Regions from separate parts of the Paenibacillus marchantiae genome, predicted to be linked through region 2. Evidence: riboswitches for the same ligand, from Rfam matches in the RefSeq annotation. Region 2 holds a riboswitch; the other holds the start of a gene.

Region 1 (11,082 bases), 1.1 Mb from region 2:
TGGTCGCAGGGTAACTGCATATTGTACAAATCCCAGCTCCTCCCCATATATGATAATGGCATCTTGCCGATCCGGCGGTGCATCCATATACTGCGCAACAACCGATACTTTGCGTCCATCCTTCAAACGGCGCTGCGGATCAATATCCAATTGATATTCGTTTGTGTCCTCTGAATGTGAAATGATTAGCTTCGTCTCGGCAAGTACGGCTGAGTCAGCCAATGCAAAACCGAAATTCGAATTTTGGTGATGTTGATTGGTATGTAATGGTGTGTTCATGATACATCCCCTCTCTTATGTCTGATGGCATGTCACACCCCCAAATATATGTCATATTTGCCCTGACCGCAACCCCGGTTCCGCTCACAAGGATAGATGTATTACTTATTAGATACCCATTTATAGCCTCATAAATTACCATTTTTTTATATTACACGAACTGCTCTCACAAAAAAAAGCCCCATACCGCGCCGCTTTGGCGATGCAGTATGAGACAATGCAGTTGACTCTATTAACGTATAGTTTTAGTGTGATAAATTAATTTACTAACTTTCAAGATATCTCTACAATGTAGGAATCAGCTATGACAGCTATTTCCCCTTTGTTGTTTTGAACGTGTCCGATATACGCCGTGCCGGATTCAAATGACTGTGATGACGACCGTAGGCAAAGTAGATGATTAAACCAATAATTAACCAACCGAAGAACGTAATCCAGGTGAGAGCTGCAAGACGTGTCATGAGATACATACAACCAACAGCACTCAGAATAGGAATCAATGGGACGAAAGGCACGCGGAATCCCCTTTTGAGTTCCGGGTTGTTTTTACGCAATACGATAATCCCCAAACTTACCACCGCGAAAGCAAACAGTGTTCCGATGTTGGTCAACTCCGCCAGATGGCCAAGTGAGATGAAACCCGAGAATAAAGCGACGATGATCCCAGCAACCCAAGTACCTGTAGCAGGTGTTTGGCTTTTGCCACTGACTTTGGAGAACACCGGAGACAATAGTCCGTCTCTTGACATGGAATAAAGCAAACGTGTCTGACCATACATCATTACAAGTAATACAGTGGTAATTCCCGTAATCGCTCCAAGCGAAACAATCCAGGACAATCCTTTCAACTGTACAAATTCAAAGGCAAAGGCAACCGGATCACTCACATTCAGCATGTGATAAGGTACAATCCCTGTCAGGATCAACGATACAACGATGTAAAGCACGGTACAGATCGCAAGAGATGCAATAATACCGATTGGCAAGTCCCGTTGAGGACGTTTCACTTCTTCCGCAGCCGTAGATACCGCATCGAAACCAATGTAAGCAAAAAATACCGTTGCCGCCCCTGCGGTTACCCCTGAGATGCCAAACGGAAGGAATGGTTGCCAGTTATCCGGCTGCACATAGAACACACCCACTCCGATAAAGATCAGCACCACGATAATTTTAATCGCTACCATGATTCCGTTGGCACGAGCAGCCTCTTTCACCCCTCGGGTGAGCAGGAATGTAATGATTAACGTAATCACCGCTGCGGTGATATCAAAATAGGTTCCCTTTTCAGGACTAAATGCACTTGTGAGCGCATGGGGTAATTGCAACCCAAATCCGGACAATAACGTTTGAAAATATCCAGACCAACCGCTGGCAACAGCCGCACTCGCAAATCCATACTCCAGAATAAGATCCCATCCGAGAATCCAGGCAATGACTTCGCCAAAAGCGGTATAGCTATATGTATACGCACTTCCTGAAGCAGGCACACTGGATGCAAACTCCGAGTAACACAATGCAGCGAAGGCGCAGATAATACCTGCCAGTAGAAAAGAAAGTACCAAACCGGGACCTGCATATTTTGCGGCAGCAACACCAGTTAATACAAAGATACCCGTACCGATAATCGCACCTACCCCAAGAGTCATCAGATCCAATGGGCCAAGCACCCTTTTCAACATATTGCTTTCGTTATCTCCGGTGGCAATCGGCTTTTTTCTAAACAGGGAAGATCGATTCTGGTTTTGGTTCATACACAGTTTCCTCTCGTATTGAAAATGATGTTTGTGTCTCTATACTTCAAATATTTGTTTGGTTCATCTGTTCTATGAAAAATCCCTTTGTTCTATCTTACCGACCAACTACAAAAATCTATCGATTTCTACACTTTGTCGCGTTGCTTTGCTAAATTTATTTTGGGATGATGGTATATTCTGTCCATTCCAGACGAAACTTATCATGATCTGTTGGGCAGGGGTGAATATGAAAATCGTTTTAAAACAAAACTGCGTATAATTTATATTATGCGCAGTTTTTTAATAGCTTTTTTCTTTACCAAAACATCATAAACTCGTTGTTACATGCAACTATGCAAATGCAGTGCCTTTTCGCCTCTTTTTGCGGTTTATTCCTTGCTCCCCCTGTCCTGTTGCACGATAAACACTACGCCAAAGAGCCGCATATCCGTATGCGGCCCATCACTTGTAACGCTATTAGATCTATAAACGAGATAAGAACATCCACTCTATTCATTCCGGAAGAGAATCACTCTTTCACTCACACGGATCATCTAACTTATGAAAATACAATTCGCTCTGCATCCGACATCTGATATTGAGATAGCAGATATTCCTTGCTGTCTAAAGCCTTCCGCCGAACCTCGTTCAGATCGACATGCAGCAGCTTGCCTTCGCGCTTCACCAGCCGACCTGCTACAAACACGGTATCCACATTGGATGGATTGGCAAATTGAACGACGGCTCCAACCGGATCATGCACCGGGAACAAGTTAAGATCGGTGGTTCGGATCATAATCAGATCTGCTTCTTTACCTGGCGTAAGTGTACCGATCTTCCGCTCAAGTCCCAGAGCCTTCGCCCCAGCAGAAGTTGCAAATCTTAGAACTTGACTGGATTGCAGATTAAGCTCGCCAGGCATTTCACCCTGCAGCAAAAGTTGTTCATTTTCACGGGAACGTTCAGCTTGAAGTGCAAATTTCATCTGGGAGAACATATCCCCACCCGTCGATGTTACAACATCGACTCCGAGCGTTGGAGTTCCTCCGTTTTCAAGGAAGTACCCCGTTGCCGGATACCCATGCCCCATCATCATCTCTACTTCTGGTGTGACGGACAGCGAGGCGCCGCTATCGGCCAACATTTTATACTCATCCGTATCCATCGTATTTCCGTGTACGACGTTCAGACCTGGGCTCAGTAAACCAGCCTCATACATTTTACTTATCGAACGATCTACGGATCCCCAGCTTCCAAAGCCAACATGCATTGAACATATCGCATCAAGCTCTTGGGCAAGCTGAATTTCCTTCACTGTGGTATCCCAATGGCTGAACTCCGGACCACGAATTGCAAGGCCGAACGTGAGAAGCTGATCCCGTGAAGAAAAATACTGTTCCTTGACTCTTCTCACATCATTCGAATACGTCAGCTTGCTCTCTCTGTTCCAGTAGGGCGTCTCACCCGGTAGACCATAAGCGAAAACCGACCGAATACCCGCATCCTGAAGTCCGCGAATCAGTTCATCCGTATGCTCCGGGGAATACGGCATACTCCAGTCAAGCACCGTGGTCACTCCTGCATTAAGCGCTTCCAAAGAACCGAGAAAATTGGCGATATAGCTGTCTTGTGGCCGGAGTTTACTTCCCATCGCTCCATAGTAGAGATTCTGCAGATAGACCGGAAGTGACCAGTTGGTTCCCGCTGTTTTTAGAAGTGATTCCCATACATGCCGGTGCGTATCTACAAGTCCAGGGAGTATGATCATCTCCGATGCATCTATTACTTCCGCTTCAATACAACTCAGGTCGGGCCGGATAGCAGTTATAAGAGAATCCTCAATAAGAACGTCCGCCCGTTTATACTGACCTACCGACGAATCCATAGACAATACACAACCATTTTTCAGTAGATAACTTGTCCCCACAAGACACATCTCCAATCATTGTTTTTTGTTGGATATACGCTTGAATCCCGGATGTTAATCTCTGATGATGAAATGACTAGCTGAAATATTTTAAGTATATAACCATTATATAGAAGAGGATGGAAACATTCAATTTTGATTACAAAAAAACCTATTGAACATTTCCCGGTTGTCGAAAAGTACCGCAAATCACTCTGTGCATACGCCGTACTCTCATACACTCTACTCTTGCTGCTGATCCTTCTTCTGTTTTGCCCGAAATCTTCTAACCTTCATCAGATTACCACACATCTTGTCATCACAATACTTCTGGGTTCTACTGCGCGTATCGTCATAGAACATCCAACGACAATCCGTATTGTCACAGATACGAATCCTTCCCCCATCCCCTTCAACTACGGTGATGGCAAAATCGGCTGCTACCTCAGCCATGACCTGCTTCCATTGAGTTCCTACAGGAATAAGTGAAAGCTTAAGTCCCTCATCTCCAACGTTCAGTTTTCTTATGACTTGACCTTCCTTCATCATGGCGTTTAGCCATTCCAGGTCTTGGTTCGATAATGCATTTCCGTCAGATAAACGACTTGCAAGAGCCTGCAATTCATTTCTAAAGTTTCTCAAGGCTCCCTCCTCTTCCGGAGAAGCAGGTACAGGTGCAATCAGTTGCCATTGTTTGATAAATCCTTGCTGCCATTCGGTTTTACCAAGCTTGTCCTCTGAACGATCCCCGCCACGCCAGTCATGGTAATCACTGTTTACAAAATCAGTCCATAGTCTATCCATACGTACCTCCGCTAAAATGTAACTACCTATATTTAAAAAGATAGTTACAATTATTCATGTTTGGGTTATATTAATTGTAACCACATTTAAGCACTTTAGCTAGTTACCATGAATTCATTTTAGGGAGGAAAAATCAATGACTACAACAGCAACAGAACTATTGCTCATTCAGAAAGATGATACCTGGGATCAATGTAACTGGATTGTGCCTTTATCCAAGGCACTCGAAGGACTGACTGCTGAACAGGCAGCCTGGGTTCCATCATCCGGTGGATTAAGCATCTGGCAGTTGGTTAACCATATGTATTACTATAATCATCGCTTGTTGAGTCGTATTCAGGGCACAACACCCTCTGGTGCTCCTGCCGAAAACAATGAATCCACCTTCGGAGATCCGGGCGACCCTTCTGATACTGCTGGCTGGAGTGTACTTATGCAAAATACAACGCAATTAGCCGGACAACTTCGTGATCAGCTCGCTTCATTAGAAGAATCCGATCTTGAAGCCCCGTACATGGATACAGATGAAAAATGGGCACATGAGCTTGCCCGCTGGGTACTCCACGATGCGTATCATGCAGGACAGATTGTATTATTACGCAGACAACAAGGAAGCTGGAATATCATATTCTAAAAAAACACTTGAACTGCTAGCGCTTACAGGAATAAGATGGACTTATTAATGTTACAGCTTGTTCAATACACAATATAATTGAATAGGATCTTCGGGGTAGGGTGCAATTCCCAACCGGCGGTGATGTTCTTCGGAACCAGCCCGCGACTCGCTGTTTGACCCGATGTAGGGATTCAGCGACTGACTTGGTGTGACTCCAAGGCCGACGGTAAAGTCCGGATGAGAGAAGATCAACACATTGACATGCCGTTACCGAAAGGCTTATTTTCGTACGACATGTCAATGATTGAGCCCCCGTTTATTTGGTGTATACCAAAACGGGGGCTTTTGTCGATTTTGCCAACTGAAGATTCCGTGTTCTGACGAAGGAGTCCTGAATATGGAAAAGACACAACCTGCATCAACAGTTTACCGCAAGGAACGAAGTAATACCGGATTCTGGCTCGTCGTGCTCGGCGCCGCCCTTTGGGGTGTAGATCCACTGTTCCGTATTATTTTGCTCAAAACGATGACCTCCACGCAGATTGTACTGGTGGAACATATTATTGTCAGCCTTGTGGCGATTCCCGTGTTATGGAAGTTCCGGGCCGATCTGAAAAACCTGCGTGCTCGCCACTGGATTGCCGTGATATTTATCTCCTGGGGAGGATCTGCTCTCGCCACGGTATTGTTCACCCTGGCACTTACGCATAACGATCCCAACACCGTTTTGTTATTGCAAAAGATGCAGCCGCTATTTGCGATTGTTCTGGCTAAGCTGCTGCTGAAAGAAACATTGCCTCGCCGCTTCGGTGGACTGTTTATCATTGCACTTGCAGGAACATACCTGCTCACGTTTGGATTTACCCTTCCCCTTGGCAACTGGGACAATTGGGTTCATGCAGGTAGCCTGTTATCACTGGGTGCAGCTGCATTGTGGGGCGGTTCAACAGTTATGGGGCGGCTGATGCTGGGGCAAACCCGTTATGAAACGGTCACCTCTCTGCGCTTTGTCGTAGCCTTGCCACTGCTGATCTTTATGACGTGGAACGAAGGTGCTGCCTGGACATTCCCTTCCGCTACAGGTGAACAGGCGGCTGTAGCACTTAATATTCTGGGTCAGGCATTACTGCCAGGGTTACTGAGTCTTCTGTTATATTACAAAGGGCTCTCCTCCACCAAGGCCTCAGTCGCAACGCTCGCAGAACTGAGCTTCCCGATGGCCGGTGTACTGGTAAACTGGATTGCATTCCGCACATTAATTACATGGGAGCAACTGGTGGGCTTCATCCTCATCTGGATTGCCCTATTCGCCATCTCCAAACAGCAAGAACGATCAGCGACTCCGGCTGACGGTGCACCAAAGCTCCGTACGGATTGAATTTTATATAAAAGCAAATCAATTAAGGCACTGGACATCCTTTGAGATGTTCAGTGCCTTTTGTCTTTTCGCTATTCCGGTGGTACGATGACTTATGGAATAGTAGATTAAGTCAATTTAGAGAGGAACGATCATCATGTCTTCGTCTTCATCATTTTCGTATACATCTTACGATGCTATAGGTTTGGCTGAATTGGTTCGCGCACGGGAGATATCGCCTGTCGAATTGCTGGAAGCGGCGTATGCACGCCTGGAAGAAGTGAACCCGCAGCTCAATGCAGTCATTCGTACATATGAAACACGTGCACGTCAGGAAGCGAGTATAGTTCGCCCGGGAGAGCAGCCCTTTGCCGGCGTGCCCTTGTTATTGAAAGATATCTCTCAATCCCTGGAAGGTGAAATTCTCACCTCGGGTTCTCGTCTTCTCAGTGAGCATCGGGCACAGCGGAATTCTAATTTCGTTTCCCGTCTGCGCGATGCAGGCTTCATTATCATCGGACATACCAATACACCGGAATTTGGCCTGAAAAATATTACTGAGCCCCGTCTTCACGGTCCAAGTCGAAATCCATGGAATACGAATCACTCGCCAGGCGGTTCAAGTGGAGGTGCCGCTGCCGCGGTAGCCTCGGGAATTGTCCCCCTTGCGGGAGCCAGTGACGGTGGCGGTTCCATCCGAATCCCTGCTTCATTCAGCGGCTTGTTCGGACTAAAACCTACACGTGGACGGACACCTGTTGGACCAGGAGTTGGTCGTCAGTGGCAGGGTGCTTCGATTGATTTTGCCTTGTCCCGTTCCGTTCGCGACAGCGCTGCTTTGCTGGATACCCTGCAAGTGATTCAGCCCGAAGCTGCGTTTCATGCTCCCCTCTTTCCAGGCAGCTACTTGGCTGATATGAACTATCCTCATCAACGCAAACTGAAAGTCGCTTACACGACAGCTTCGCCTGTAGGAACACCTGTGAGTGATGAAGCCAAAGAAGCTGTATATAAGACGGTTCGCTGGCTGGAAGAACAAGGTCATGAGGTTGAAGAAAAGCTGAGCCCGGTTAATGGTGTCAAATTGATGGAGAACTATTACTTGATGAACAGCGGCGAAATGGCGGCGATGATCTCTTCGATGGAACGTTCTATGGGCAGAACATTAACCTCTGCTGATATGGAGATCGAGTCCTGGGTTCTGGCTGAAGCCGGCAAAAAAGTATCCGCTGCCGAATTCGTACATAGTCTGGCCGAATGGGATGTTGCCGCAGCTCAGATGTCCACATTGTTTGAACGCTATGATTTTTATCTCACACCTGTCAATGCTTTTCCAGCACCCAAAATCGGCGAATTGACACCTCATGATGAACAAATTCAGCATCTGATGCGTATTAGCGATTTGGACAAGATCCAGCAGCAGCAGTTGATTTATGAGATGTTTGAGCCAAGTCTTACCTACACTCCGTTCACTCAGCTCGCGAATCTGACGGGTCAACCCGCCATGAGTGTTCCTGTGCATCTGACTCCTGAAGGCCTGCCCATGGGTGTACAGATTATGGCAACCAAAGGCCGTGAAGACTGGTTGCTTCATCTGGCTGGTCAGCTGGAAACATCCGAACTATGGGTCGGCATGAAGGGTAATCCACTGTTTCCAGCATAAACGCTGAATACAACCTGTATCATTTTCAATGTGAGCCGTATGTTTGCCAAAGTGCATGAAAGCCATGTCAGCTCCGCATACTGAAAGCAAAAACAGCGGAGGAATGTGACGAATGAAAATGAATACTACGGAACGCCATAAGCAGTCTGTTCGTATCCCTGCCAAAACGGGTTATGCCGTCAAGGTAAATAAAGGTTCATTAATTCGGGTGACCGATTTGGAGGGTCAGCAGGTCGTTGATTTTGTTGCATATGATGCTCAAAATGCCAATAATCGATTAGACCCAGGTGTAACGATGGACGTACTGCGGTCCTACCGGATCAAACCAGGACAGTCCGTGTATTCCAATCAATATCAGCCGTTGCTTAAAATCGTTCGTGACACGGTTGGTGTTCATGATTTCTTCAACTCCGCCTGTCGTCCGGAAATGTATGAAGTATTATATGACAAAAAGGATCATGCCAGCTGCTATCATAACCTAAATCAGGCTCTTGAACCGTTCGGGATCTTGCCGCCGGATCAGCATTATCCATTTAATTTGTTTATGAAATCGGTCGTAGATGATCTGGGCAAGATTGATGTCGTAGCTCCAGATTCGCGCGCCGGTGATTATGTGGAGATGGAGGCATTGACCGATCTGGTTGTCGGTTTATCCGCCTGCCCATGTGAAGAAAGCTCATGCAACGGATATCATTGTACAGCTATTCAGCTGGATGTAGAGTCCTTATTAGATTAAGCGACGCACAGCTTGTTCTAATTTGCTCCAGACGGGAATACGATGACTTGTACCCATATGTGTGTGACTTACCGGTACAATTCGTCGAACCCGTTAAGGAGTGAACGCGTATATGTCTGTACTGTTTAGTTATATTATTCTGGGAATCTCACTATCAGCTCCAATTGGTCCGATTAATGCCGCTCAGTTGGATCGCGGAGCCCGCCACGGGTTTATGCATGCCTGGATTCTGGGACTGGGAGCCATGTTTGCCGATTTGGTGTACATGCTTCTGATCTATTTTGGAGTTGCCCATTTTCTGGACACGCCTTTCATGCGCTCTTTTCTTTGGTCTTTTGGCAGTTTTATTCTGGTGTACACTGGTGTGGAAACACTTTCCAAGTTGAAAGACGGTATCCAGACCTCTTCTACAGCAGAAGCAAGAGTGGGAAAATCTTTTGTCTCTGGCTTTCTCATGGCCCTGTCCAATCCCCTGAATATTTTATTCTGGCTCGGCATTTACGGCTCTATTCTTGCTACAACCGTGAAGCATACCGACACCGCTCATCTGCTACTATACAGTTCTGGTATTTTCATAGGAATCCTTGTCTGGGATGTCATCATGGCTGGCATGGCTAGTCGATTTCATAAACGCAGCAACGAAACCGTTTTGCGCTGGATCTCCATTATCTCAGGGATCTGTCTGATCGGATTTGGCCTGTACTTCGGTTTTGAAGCTGTACGATCTATCTTTTTCTGACATAAAAACTACACTGGACAGTCACCCAACGCCATCCTCATTAATACGTTAACGGTATCATGTGGAATGGAGTTGGGGAATCCATGGCAGAGCTGTACAGTGCCGATGAAATAAATGCATCATTCAAAGGTCTGCCCGAATGGCAGCAGGACGCTTATTCAAAATTTGCCAATATGATTGCAGATGAGGGTAATACGTATCCTTGTGTACCCGGACGTATGGGTTTTCTCTCCGGACATTTGAGATACGGATTCACAAGGGATCCGCGAACCCAAGCTTCTGCTGAAGACATGGCGGAATTACTTAGTCAATATGGGCCTGTTTCTCGGGAAACGGGACATTACGCTTCTTTGGTTGTCATTTGCGAGACACCGGATGATTTGAGAAACAACACAACGGTGGAGCAGTATCAGTCCTTGTTCTGGGAGATGCTTAACCGGGTAAGTTCACTCGATACTGCCTCCTGGCCTGAACATATTTCGACTGATCCGCATGAAGCCACATGGGAATTTTGCTTTGGCGGGGAGCCTTACTTTTGTTTCTGTGCCACTCCCGCGCACGAACTTAGAGCCAGTAGGCACTTCCCTTATCTTATGTTTGCTTTTCAACCAAGGTGGGTGTTTGAATCCATTAATGACAACACACCTCTTGGCCGGAAAATGAAAACCTTGATTCGCAAGCGCTTGGCAGCCTATGATGCCGTTCCTGCTCATCCTTCGCTCATGTGGTATGGGGAGCAGGATAATCTGGAATGGAAACAATATTTCCTGCCCGATGACGAGCAGACCCCTTCCAAATGTCCTTTTTTGCGCATGAAGCAAGCCATTAGCAAATTGACGAATAGCTGATACGAGACACCCATTCAGGGCTTTGATGGCTCAGTAGATGATGGAGGTCGCGGTTTTCGTACTTTGTTTACAATGTAAGTAATCAAGGCAATCAATACAACAAGACCTATACTGGCCAGCAGACCTCTTCTGCTGGCTTTTTCCATAGCCGTGCCAGCTACTGCTGCAAGTATAAGGACCATGGCGATCCACACTTTGATGCGATTCCAACTTGTTGGCTTCATTTTCTTGATATACGTGACGCAAATCAGAAGCCAGGTATACATTAATACCAAGCTACCTGCGGTTGTTACATATTCGAATAGGCTCTTAGGCATCCATAATGCCAGGAGAGTAGAAAGGATTAATCCAGCCGCAGTACATCCTAATGCATATAGGGGCATGTTCTTTTTTCCCCAAGT
Region 2 (11,082 bases):
CCATCTTCCTTGATCACTTCACAGATTACACCTGCCGGATAAGAACCGCACATAATGGCGAGGTCTACAGCTGCTTCCGTATGTCCCGCGCGTCTTAGCACACCGCCATCTTTGGCGATGAGTGGGAACATATGGCCCGGCTTGCGGAAATCTCCGCTTTTCGCTTCGGGATCAATTAGACCCTTGACTGTAATGGAGCGTTCATGAGCCGAGATGCCCGTTGTGGTATCTTTATGATCTACAGAGACGGTGAAAGCCGTCCCATGAAAGTCTGTATTTTGCTGAACCATAGGCTTTAGGTTGAGTTCATCGGCACGTTGCTGCGTAATGGGAACACACACCAAACCTCTGCCTTCGGTAATCATGAAATTGATCACTTCAGGTGTAGCCTTTTCCGCCAAAGCGATAAAGTCGCCTTCATTCTCCCGATCCTCATCATCCACCACAATAACCGGTTTACCCTGCATGAGATCGTAGATGGCTTCCTCAATAGAATTCAGAATGGATTTCTCTAACATAGGTCCCCCTCCAGTTTCCATTTCAATTTATATTTGTAGTTTATCAATTACGATTTGTTAAGCAAAGCCGTGATTAGCCAGGAAATCCTCACTGATACTTCGCGGCTTGCCCGCACCGGTCTCCTGATGTCCCTTACCATAGTGCAGCAGATGATCCACATATTTGCCCAAAATATCACACTCAATATTGATGGTATCTCCCGTCTTTTTCACATTTAATACGGTCTCACCAATGGTATGTGGAATAATGGATACAGTGAATGCGGTCTGTGAAGTATGCACAACGGTCAGACTAATTCCGTCCAGGGTTACAGACCCTTTGGGTATCAGATATTTGAACAGCTGCATATCGTCAGGTTTGATCTCGAAAACAATTGCATTCTGGTCACGTGTAATGCTGCCAATGACCCCAGTGCCATCGACATGGCCCTGAACGATATGCCCGCCAAAACGTCCACCTGACAGCATGGCTCGCTCCAGATTAACTTTGCTGCCGGATTGCAATTGACTAAGATTGGTATGTCGATATGTCTCGGGCATCACATCGGCAGTAAATCCGCCACCCTCCAGAGTTGTCGCAGTTAAGCATACCCCGTTTACAGCTACACTATCGCCAATCTTTAAGTCGTTCATGATGGCGGAAGCTCCGATATTCAGGACCATCGCTTCGCCTTTCCGACCTATCCGCCGCATCTGACCGACTTCTTCCACCAAACCGGTAAACATGCTACCGCCTCCTTTATTTATTTCATTATCGTTAATTCATTTATTCAGGCCAAACCGGAATTCCGCCAATGCTGATATTATCTCCAACTTGCTCAATTTCCAGCTGATGTAATTGAATCGCCTGACTCATGCGCTCTACACCCTCAAAGCGGAAACTGCCTGGTGTTTCGTATCCTCCGACAATTTTCGGAGCAATGAACATGAGCAGTCGATCTACCAACCGCGCTTCCAGCATGGACCCATTCAATGTTCCACCGCCTTCAAGCAGAATTGAACCAATCTCACGCTCACCGAGCTTGCTGAGTGCACTCAGTAGATCAACACGTGGTCCTGGACCACAACGTATAATCTCCACCCCATAGGCTTCCAGCCGCTCAGCCGCTTCAGGGCTCGCCTCATCTGTTGTAAGTACCCAGGTAGGTGCAAGGCCATCCTTGACCATTTTGGCGCCTACAGGCAGACGTAGCTTGGAATCGACCACGATTCGTACTGGGCTGATCCCTTCCACTTGCAAGCGAGTTGTCAGTTCGGGATTGTCTGCAATGACCGTTTCCACACCAACCATAATTCCTTGATGGCGATGGCGAAGCGCGTGTACAATCTCGCGAGCAGACTCGTTAGAGATCCATTTGCTGTCACCGCTACGCGTAGCAATTTTGCCATCCAGTGTAGAGGCCGTCTTCAAAGTTACAAAGGGGAGTCCTGTTGTAATGTATTTGATAAATTTCTCGTTCATCCGTCTTCCGCGCTCACGCAGCACTCCAACTTCAACTTCGATCCCTTGTTGACGCAGCATGCTGATTCCTCTGCCGGATACTTGCGGATTCGGATCTTCGCAGCATACAACGACACGTTTCACTTTCTCATGAATGAGACGTTCGCTGCATGGTGGAGTCTTGCCATAATGACTACAGGGTTCGAGCGTAACGTACACTGTACTGCCTTCGGCATCACTACCCGCCATGTTCAGTGCATGAACCTCTGCATGACCCGTTCCCCGTTTGAGATGACTTCCGAGGCCCACGATACGTCCTTCTTTTACCACGACACAACCGACTACCGGATTGATTCCGGTCTGTCCTTGTGCCCGTTCTGCCATATCCAGTGCTAGCGCCATATAAAATTCATCATTAATCATTTCCAAGTCCGTTCACCCCACGGTTAAAATCTTAAGTTATAGACCTCCCTTCCAACAGAGAGGCATGTTCCATATCCAATAAAAAATCCCCGTCGAACAAACCGTTCGATGGGGATGATGAGAGACATGTGTCACCAGCAGTACTATTGATACATTGCCAACAACACATCGCCCAAAACTTCATTTCAGGCAAGTGAAAGCAGACACATACCTTAATGAACTTCAATTACAGGTAAAGAGCTTCTATGATGTGGCATATGTATGAAGATTTCCGGAAGTAACCGGATTTCTCCCTGCACAGGAAATGAATTCGTCAAAAACTGTACAGCAACACTCCTGCGGAATGCGGCCCCTAAGGACTGCACCCTCTCCTTCTCCCATCCAGACTATACTGTCGGTTCTGGAATTACACCAGATCAGCCATCTGCCACAGGCAGACGGGTCACGGACTTTGCATCAATGCTGGATAGATATCCTCACATACTGCATCACCGCCGGTAGGGAATTACACCCTGCCCTGAAGGATTCGTTGCGTTATTAATTGGATGTTAGCACTTTAACGTCAAAAAATCAATTGTTTTTTGTTCCTTTTTGTCACATACTAACTTTTAATAAGCTTAAGTGTAAACAAAAACCGCTTCGCTAATTGCGAAACGGTTTACATACGTTTATTGATTAAGCTTCTACTACTTCAACTGTTTCCATTTTGTCGCGACCTTCGAAAGCGTCCACGAATTCCATACCTTTGGTTACTTTACCAAATACAGTATGTTGTCCATCCAAATGTGGTTGCGGTTGGTAGCAGATGTAGAACTGGCTTCCGCCTGTGTTACGGCCTGCATGAGCCATAGCCAAAGTTCCACGCTCATGTTTGTTCGGGTTGATTTCACAGTTAATTGTGTAACCTGGGCCGCCTGCACCGGAACCGTTAGGGCATCCACCTTGAGCTACAAAGCCCGGAATAACACGGTGGAATACAAGACCGTTGTAGAAACCGGAGTTAGCCAGTTTCTCAAAGTTTGCTACTGTGTTTGGAGCTTCTTGATCGAACAAATCGATTATAACTTCTCCGCCGTTTGCCATTTTGATTTTCGCTTGTTTCGCCATATGTAAATGACTCCTTTCGTATTGACCATCGTTAATGGTGCCAGAACGCATGACCCTGGGCCAAGCTTTATAGCACTTTTCTTAGTGTACACTGAAAATGGATTGATCGCAAAATAATAAGCAAGTTTTTTTCAAAATCCAGCCCTAAAGATGCAAAAGAAGACAAAAAAGGAGTGTCCTTTTTTGTCTTCTTCATATAGTGCTCCACTATTTGTTCTTTAATTAACGGGTAACTGGCTGTTTTGCAATACGCTCAGGTACGAGATCATTCTGGATGATGTCCTGATACGTCTCACGGCGTACCACTACATCCCCTTGACCGTCTTTGACAAACACAACTGCCGGACGACGAATCCGGTTGTAATTGCTTGCCATCGAGTAGTTGTATGCGCCTGTGCAAGCTACTGCGAGTAGATCGCCGCTTTGCACTTTAGGCAGGTCCAGATCCCAGATCAGCATATCGCCGCTCTCACAACATTTACCAGCAACAGATACCGTTTCCTGAGCAGCCTCATTTGCACGGTTTGCCAATACAGCCTCATATTTGGACTCATACAGCGCTGGACGTGGATTGTCTGTCATTCCACCATCAACAGCTACGTATTTACGAACTCCTGGAATATCTTTGCTTGTTCCAACAGTGTAGAGCGTAGTTCCCGCTTCCCCTACGATGCTGCGGCCTGGTTCAACCCAGATCTCAGGCACGGCATAGCCGATTTGAGCAAAATGATTTTTCACCGCATCCGTGATGGCTTTCACGTATTGTGAAACTTCAAGCGGTGTATCTCCATCGATATAGCGGATACCGAAGCCACCGCCCAGATTAACCACTTTGAATGCCACGTTAAGACGCTCATACACATCTGCTGCAAACTCAGCAACGCGTTGAACTGCCATTTGGAAGCCTTCAACTTCGAAAATTTGGGATCCGATGTGTGAATGCACACCGAGCAATACCAGATTTGACTGCTTGGAAGCCAATTCAATGGCTTCAAATGCCGTTCCGTTCCCGATATCGAATCCAAATTTGGAATCCGTTTGTCCTGTCGAGATATATTCATGCGTATGCGCTTCAACACCAGGCGTCACACGAAGCAAAATGTTAACTTTGCGATTTTTGTCTGCGGCTACAGCTTGCAGCAAGTGCAGTTCATTGAAGTTATCCACAACGAAGCAGCCAATCTCTGCATCAAGCGCCATTTCGATCTCTTCCAGCGTTTTGTTGTTACCGTGGAAATGAATGCGTTCTGCCGGGAAACCGGCTTGAAGTGCCGTGAACAATTCACCGTCGGATACAACATCCAAGGAAAGTCCTTCTTCCGCAGCAAGGGCACACATCGCCATTACGCAGAATGCTTTACTTGCATAAGCAACCTGGAAACCCAGGCCTGAAGCACGGAACGCTTCCATATACTCTCTGCAGCGCTCACGAACCAATTGCTCGTCCACAACATACAGGGGAGTTCCAAATTGTTCTTTCAAGTCGGTTGTATCGACTCCACCAATTTCCAGATGTCCCTGTGCATTTATTTTACTTGTACCATGTAAATACATAATCTGCATTCCTCACTTTTTTATATACTGGAACAGCTGTTATTCCAATGATTTTACACCAGTATATCAAATTAGAAAATGAGAAGAATGGATTTTTCGGCAGATCATTTGTGTTTTTTACTTTTTTGCAGTTCCCCGTCTGGATCACTGTCCATTTTGGTATTGTCACGCGTTTTGTTGATCGAAGGACGTTTTTTATTTTCCAACAGCGGCAAACGGAACAAAAAGTTACCCAAAGCCTTTGCATTAAACGGTATGAACGGCCAGAGATAAGAAGAGTTGTAGGAGCGATGCAAAGTGAGCGCCACGATAATGAACGTCGTCCCGACAACGAATCCGGGAACCTTGAATATCGCCACAGCAACGAGCAAAAACAATCTGACCAATCGATTAGCCAAACCAAGCTCATAACTGGGTGTTGCAAACATACCAATCGCGGCAATCGCCATGTAAAGTACCACTTCATTGACAAAATATCCTGTTTTTACGGCGATATCCCCGACTAAAATGGCCGCAATCAAACCCATGGCCGAAGCGAGTGGCGTCGGGGTATGGACTGCTGCCATCCGTAATAAATCCACTCCGAATTCAATAAGCAGGAACTGCAGAATCAGCGGGAGCTGGGCATTTTCATGAGGACCGATGAACTCCATTCCTGCTGGCTTAATGGCAGGGTCAATAACCATCAACAGCCATAGCGGCAACAGGAAAAGCGAAATCAGAATACCCCCAAATCGTACCCAGCGCAGATAGGTTCCCATAAAGGCGGTCTGTCTGTTCTCTTCCGCATGCTCACACAGGTCAAAAAAGGTCGTGGGCAGAATCATCACACTGGGTGAAGTATCTACAAAAACAACCACCCTTCCGTCCATCAAATGAGATGCTGTCACATCCGGTCGTTCCGAATAACGAACCAACGGATACGGGTGCCAACCCTTGTTAATAATCGCTTCTTCAAGCTGTTTATCGGCAGCAGGGATGCCGTCGATATTTACTCGTTTGATTTTTTCACGAACGGAATCCACCTGAACCTTGTCCACGATATCGTCAATATATACAACACAGACATCCGTTTGCGATCTGCGTCCAACCTGCATAATTTCAAATTTTAATCCTGGGTCCCGTATTCTTCGGCGCACTAACGCCACGTTGGTCAGAAGTGTCTCCGTGAATCCGTCTCTTGAACCCCGCACCACTCTCTCCAGCGAAGGTTCCTCTGGGGAACGTACCGGATAGCTGCGGGTATCCATAATAATAACGGAACGATCCCCTTCGACAAACATGGCACTCATGCCAGTGAGGACCTTGTTGATGACGGCGCTCATTTTCTCCACTCGCTCAACTTGAATATGAGGAATGTAACATTCGAAATACGACTTCAGCGCATGTCCGGACACTTGCTCCGGTGTAAGATAGGTTAGCCTTTTTAGCACTTCAAGCAGAATCTCATCCTTTGCAAACCCAGTCAGTAGCAACAATCCAACATGTTTGCCACCCAAGACCATTTCCCTCATATTCACATCAAAGGACTCTCCAAGTCCCAACACTTGCTGAAGCGTATATTTGTTATCACTCATGCGAGGGGATATATCGTCGTTTTCCTGCCAATATTCTACCGATTCCTCGATACTGTCAGACATTTCATTTTGCTTCTTCTTTTCGTAAGCCTTCTTTTCTTCTTCCTCCTGAATCTCATAAGGAGATTTATGCATCTTCTCTTCGGATGTTGCTTCGCTGGATTCATGCCCGTCGTTGTCCGATCTTACGTCCATTTCTCATCCTCCTTAGGACTAACGTTTTAACGCTGGTATACAAAAAAGTCAAACAGGGAACCTGTCATCTTCCCCAAAATCATAGCAAGCAACAATCCAAACAAATACGATTTCATGCCCAGTCGTTTTGCCAGCACTGGCAGTACATTCAGCACTTCAGTCAGTGCCGCAGCAAGCAGACCGATGAACACACCGCAAAACAGTCCGATGATCGGGCTCAGCAACAGCACTCCATGCACCTTCCAGTGCCAAAAATCCGCAACGGTACCGAGCAGCGAACCTCCAATCAAGGCCCCTTCATACCAATGGGTTTTGTCATAGGATCGCGTAAGCTGAGCTAGTCTGGGGATCATATCAAGCACGAGAATAAGCGCAATCACACCGCTTCCTACAGCGATTCCCCCCGCAATGCCCAGCACAATGCTGATTGCTCCGTTAAGAACGCTCATCCGCATTCATCTCCCTGCGTTCCTCTTCATGCATACGTTCGGTTTCTTCAATCACTACATACTTGTCTACATTTTGCTGATATAGGAACATTTCCACTTCCAAAGGGGTAGGTTCTTCATTCCACTTTTTCTTGAATAAATGATTGAAGAACACAGCCATACCAAACCCGATCCCGAGAGAATACGCCACCTGAAACAGATACGGATGCTCATCCCGGCGGCCCGTAATCATCTCTACAATTCGAATCTGGACTTCCTGCATGTTTACGTCCGCATGAAAATTCATAATGGTCAATGCTGATCCAAAGAAAAGCAGCAGCCACACCAGGATGAACAGAGATTTGGAAGGCTTGCCACTTCCTACAACCACCTCAACAAGCGTATGACCCGATCCGATTAATTCAACGGTGACATCTGGCAAGGCACGACGGATCTGGGGGATGATCTGCAATATATCAATGAGGATCAGATTGCCGTCCTCCGGTCCGGGGCGCAGCAATTCAAGCTCAAGCAGCCTTCCTTCCTGTTCTTCGGGAGAGGTGAGCAAGTGAGCTACATCTCCAAGCTTGACACTTCGGCCTCTTTGGATGCGAATACGGCTGCGCAAACGAACATAGACCGTTGGAGTGGGTGTCAGGGACATCCGGAACACTCCTTTACTGCGTAATTTAGGTTAGTATTTGAAGAATGTGCAAATTTATTACATTATGGTTGGAAAAAGGTTAGTTGGACCCTGCGGGCGCTTCGGGATGGATCGGCCATCGGTCGCTGTTGCTCTCAGGTTAGTAAGGGACTACACGCAGGCACTCCAGCTGCAGACCAACCTTCCGATCGCTGTTGTCTCCAAATTCTTTTGATTTATTTCTAAATGTTAGAAATTTGGAGACAGTGTATACTTTCGAAGTAGCTTTCTTTCAGAAAGCTTTTAGGCGAACGCTTCGCTCCTTTGTCCGATTCCATCCCTCCGCTGCTTGGGTCCCTTTTTTCCAAAGGGTTGCAATAAATGTGCATGGAGGCGGTAGTAGGAGATTTAATAGCTGGCTTAATTACAGCCTTTTCTCTATTACATTTCTTTTATGACTAATGCACAAAAACAAAAAAAGCCGCTAATATAGCGACTTATTGAGAAGAGAAAACCTTATGGATTGTCTGATCAGGTATCTTTGGGAAAGCCTTACGCATCGTTGTCAGGACTTCCTGTGAAGAGGTTATATCTGAAGAAGGAGTGATTTGGATTACTTCAATATCTTTGGGGAACGGGTGGAAATAACGCATATAAACAAAAACAAAAGCCGTGATTATCAGCAGCACGGATAACAATACTTTCATTTTTTTGTTCAATGTTCAATCCCCTCCTTAATTCTCAACTCCACTTCTCTTCTGAACTTTAACGGGGTGATTTGCATGGCTTTACGAAACTGATTGATAAAATAACTCGTGCTATTAAAACCAACTTCATAAGCAATCTCGGTAATGCTGCGTTCTTGGAGTTGCAACAACTCCACACTTTTTTGAATTCGATAATCAATAACATACTGCATGGGTGTTGTCTTCAACATTCGCTTGAAATAACGGCAGGTCTCCGAGCGACTTAACTGACCCGCCCTCGCAATGTCCTCCAATTGGATTGGTTCGGCGAAGTGCAGGTGAATCCATTCGACCATATCCTTCATTCGCCTGCTTCTGATGATTTCGGATGGATCATATTCCAGCGCGTATCCACTTGTAATCAGATGTTTCCATATCATCAAAAGGCTTGAAGCCACATTCATTTCGTAAAATGGAGGCTGCTCATCCAAATCCTTTTTAACATGCCGGATGGCGTCGAGGACTTGAGCTCCCCATGAAATTTCCCTTTTGATATGAAGATAAGGTAAATTGGTTGCTGAGATATAAGGATGAACATACTTCAAATATAACTCGGATGGCACAACAAAATGCGGGGATACATTTAGACAAAGATAAATACAATTATCCTGCTTACACCGTTGCTCTGCCATGTGCATACAACCACTGTTGATAAACAGCCCGTCGCCTTGCGGCAAAACGATCTTTTGATCATTCACATAAAAAAGAGCTTCGCCCTGGACAACCAAGACAAACTGCAATTCATCATGCCAATGCAAAGGAATATGCCCGTGAACATTGCGTACAATTGTGGTTTCATAACACGCCACAGGCAATGTAACTGTACGATGCTCCGTCAGTTCCCTCCCGTTTTTATCAATTCCAAATTCTATCTTAAGCATATTCTCTCATCTCAATATAATGATATTTATCTGTGCGATATTGATATTATTATAGCCTATTTCGTTTTAATATAGCACTATTCTTATATTTAAGGTGAGGGTGCTATTCATGAAAATATCTATTCAAAGATCTAGAAAATCAGGCCTATTCTTCGTTCTTACAGGTGCGATATGCTGGGGCATTGGCGGAACAGTTTCACAAAAACTGTTTCAACAATACGGAATTGAAGTCAACTGGTTTGTAACGGTTCGACTGCTGATTGCGGGTATACTGCTTCTGACGGTTCAATCCTTTACAACAAGGCGCTCGCAAATTTTCGATATGTGGAAGCAGAAAAAAACAGCCTTGCAGCTAATCATTTTCGGATTATTCGGGATGCTCGCTGTTCAATATACGTACATGGCTTCTATTCAACATGGCAACTCCGCAGTGGCGACACTACTTCAATATCTGTCACCAGTCATGATCATGGTCTATATGATCTGGCGAAAACAGGCTGCTCTAACCAGAAAGGATGTTGCATCAGCGATTCTGGCTCTGAGCGGGTGTTTTCTCCTGCTGACCAATGGTTCTCTCTCCCAATTGTCTGTGCCTTTACCCGCAGTATTGTGGGGGTTGTTATCCGGAGTTGCCGCTGCCTTCTATACCCTCTACGCCGTGAAACGGATTGAAAAGTTTGATTCACTCGTTGTGGTAGGCTGGGCAATGATTATCGGAGGCGCTGTACTAAGTCTTATCCACCCACCATGGAAAATGGACTTTGCCAGCTTGCGTTTGGAAACCTACGGATATTTGGCCTTTACCATTATTTTAGGGACGATGATTGCATTCTGGTTCTATATCGAAAGTTTAAAAAGCCTGACAGCCAAAGAAACAAGTCTTATGGGAAGCGCGGAGCCGCTTGCTGCCGTTGGCACCACTGTTATCTGGTTGCATGAACCCTTTGGGTTATTTCAATGGCTGGGGACCGCATGTATCATTGGATTGATATTATTGTTGCAGTCGAATCGCCCCAAACCCATTCAGGTCAACGACAAATAACCTTCTTCGCATATTAATGCGCGATAGAAGGTTGTTAGTTGTCGTATATTGGTGGTTTAACACCCATATTGTTGTCAGCAATCCAAAATCACTGTGCGATCTGGTCGCGGATGGATTGAAGTATTTTTTTCTCCAGTCTCGACACCTGCACCTGGGATATACCCAGCCTGCTAGCGACCTCGGACTGGGTCTGATCCCGGTAATACCGGAGGTATACAATCAGCCGTTCCCTTTCGCTGAGACCGCCAATCGCTTCGTTTAGCGCAAGTTTGTCAAACCACCGTTCCTGAGACTCATCGGCAATCTGGTCCATTAGTGTAATCGGATCGCCGTCATTCTCAAACACCGTCTCATGTATGGAGGTCGGCGGTTTGTTGGCTTCCTGAGCAAATACAACTTCCTCTGGGGTTACCCCCAACTCCGCGGCTACTTCCTTAATCGTTGGAAGACGGTCGAGGTGTTTGGAGAGTTCATCCCTTTTTTTGCGGACTTTATTCGCCATTTCCTTGAGCGAACGACTGACCTTA

Evidence for each region. A riboswitch is a leader RNA that binds a small molecule or an ion and turns the genes downstream of it on or off. The one in region 2 is predicted to bind FMN.
Region 1: it holds a riboswitch for FMN, as region 2 does, so the genes downstream of both, PTQ21_RS20880 (DMT family transporter) here and ribD (bifunctional diaminohydroxyphosphoribosylaminopyrimidine deaminase/5-amino-6-(5-phosphoribosylamino)uracil reductase RibD) in region 2, are expected to answer to the same signal.

What each region holds. Positions count from the first base shown of each region.
Region 1 is NZ_CP118270.1:4,593,980-4,605,061, reverse strand. Features, by position in the region: gene PTQ21_RS20905 (hypothetical protein) at 1-279, opposite strand, end outside; gene PTQ21_RS20900 (branched-chain amino acid transporter BcaP) at 591-2,030, opposite strand; gene PTQ21_RS20895 (amidohydrolase family protein) at 2,572-3,948, opposite strand; gene PTQ21_RS20890 (CGNR zinc finger domain-containing protein) at 4,162-4,722, opposite strand; gene PTQ21_RS20885 (DinB family protein) at 4,859-5,356, shown strand; FMN riboswitch at 5,440-5,591, shown strand; gene PTQ21_RS20880 (DMT family transporter) at 5,736-6,716, shown strand; gene PTQ21_RS20875 (amidase) at 6,853-8,358, shown strand; gene PTQ21_RS20870 (urea carboxylase-associated family protein) at 8,471-9,094, shown strand; gene PTQ21_RS20865 (LysE family transporter) at 9,207-9,833, shown strand; gene PTQ21_RS20860 (YqcI/YcgG family protein) at 9,917-10,681, shown strand; gene PTQ21_RS20855 (amino acid permease) at 10,696-11,082, opposite strand, start outside.
Region 2 is NZ_CP118270.1:5,732,133-5,743,214, forward strand. Features, by position in the region: gene PTQ21_RS25780 (bifunctional 3,4-dihydroxy-2-butanone-4-phosphate synthase/GTP cyclohydrolase II) at 1-518, opposite strand, end outside; gene ribE (riboflavin synthase) at 576-1,244, opposite strand; gene ribD (bifunctional diaminohydroxyphosphoribosylaminopyrimidine deaminase/5-amino-6-(5-phosphoribosylamino)uracil reductase RibD) at 1,285-2,388, opposite strand; FMN riboswitch at 2,748-2,911, opposite strand; gene PTQ21_RS25795 (peptidylprolyl isomerase) at 3,058-3,489, opposite strand; gene lysA (diaminopimelate decarboxylase) at 3,712-5,043, opposite strand; gene PTQ21_RS25805 (spore germination protein) at 5,148-6,755, opposite strand; gene PTQ21_RS25810 (stage V sporulation protein AB) at 6,842-7,270, opposite strand; gene PTQ21_RS25815 (stage V sporulation protein AA) at 7,251-7,907, opposite strand; gene PTQ21_RS25820 (hypothetical protein) at 8,384-8,605, opposite strand; gene PTQ21_RS25825 (AraC family transcriptional regulator) at 8,602-9,513, opposite strand; gene PTQ21_RS25830 (EamA family transporter) at 9,623-10,555, shown strand; gene sigF (RNA polymerase sporulation sigma factor SigF) at 10,644-11,082, opposite strand, start outside.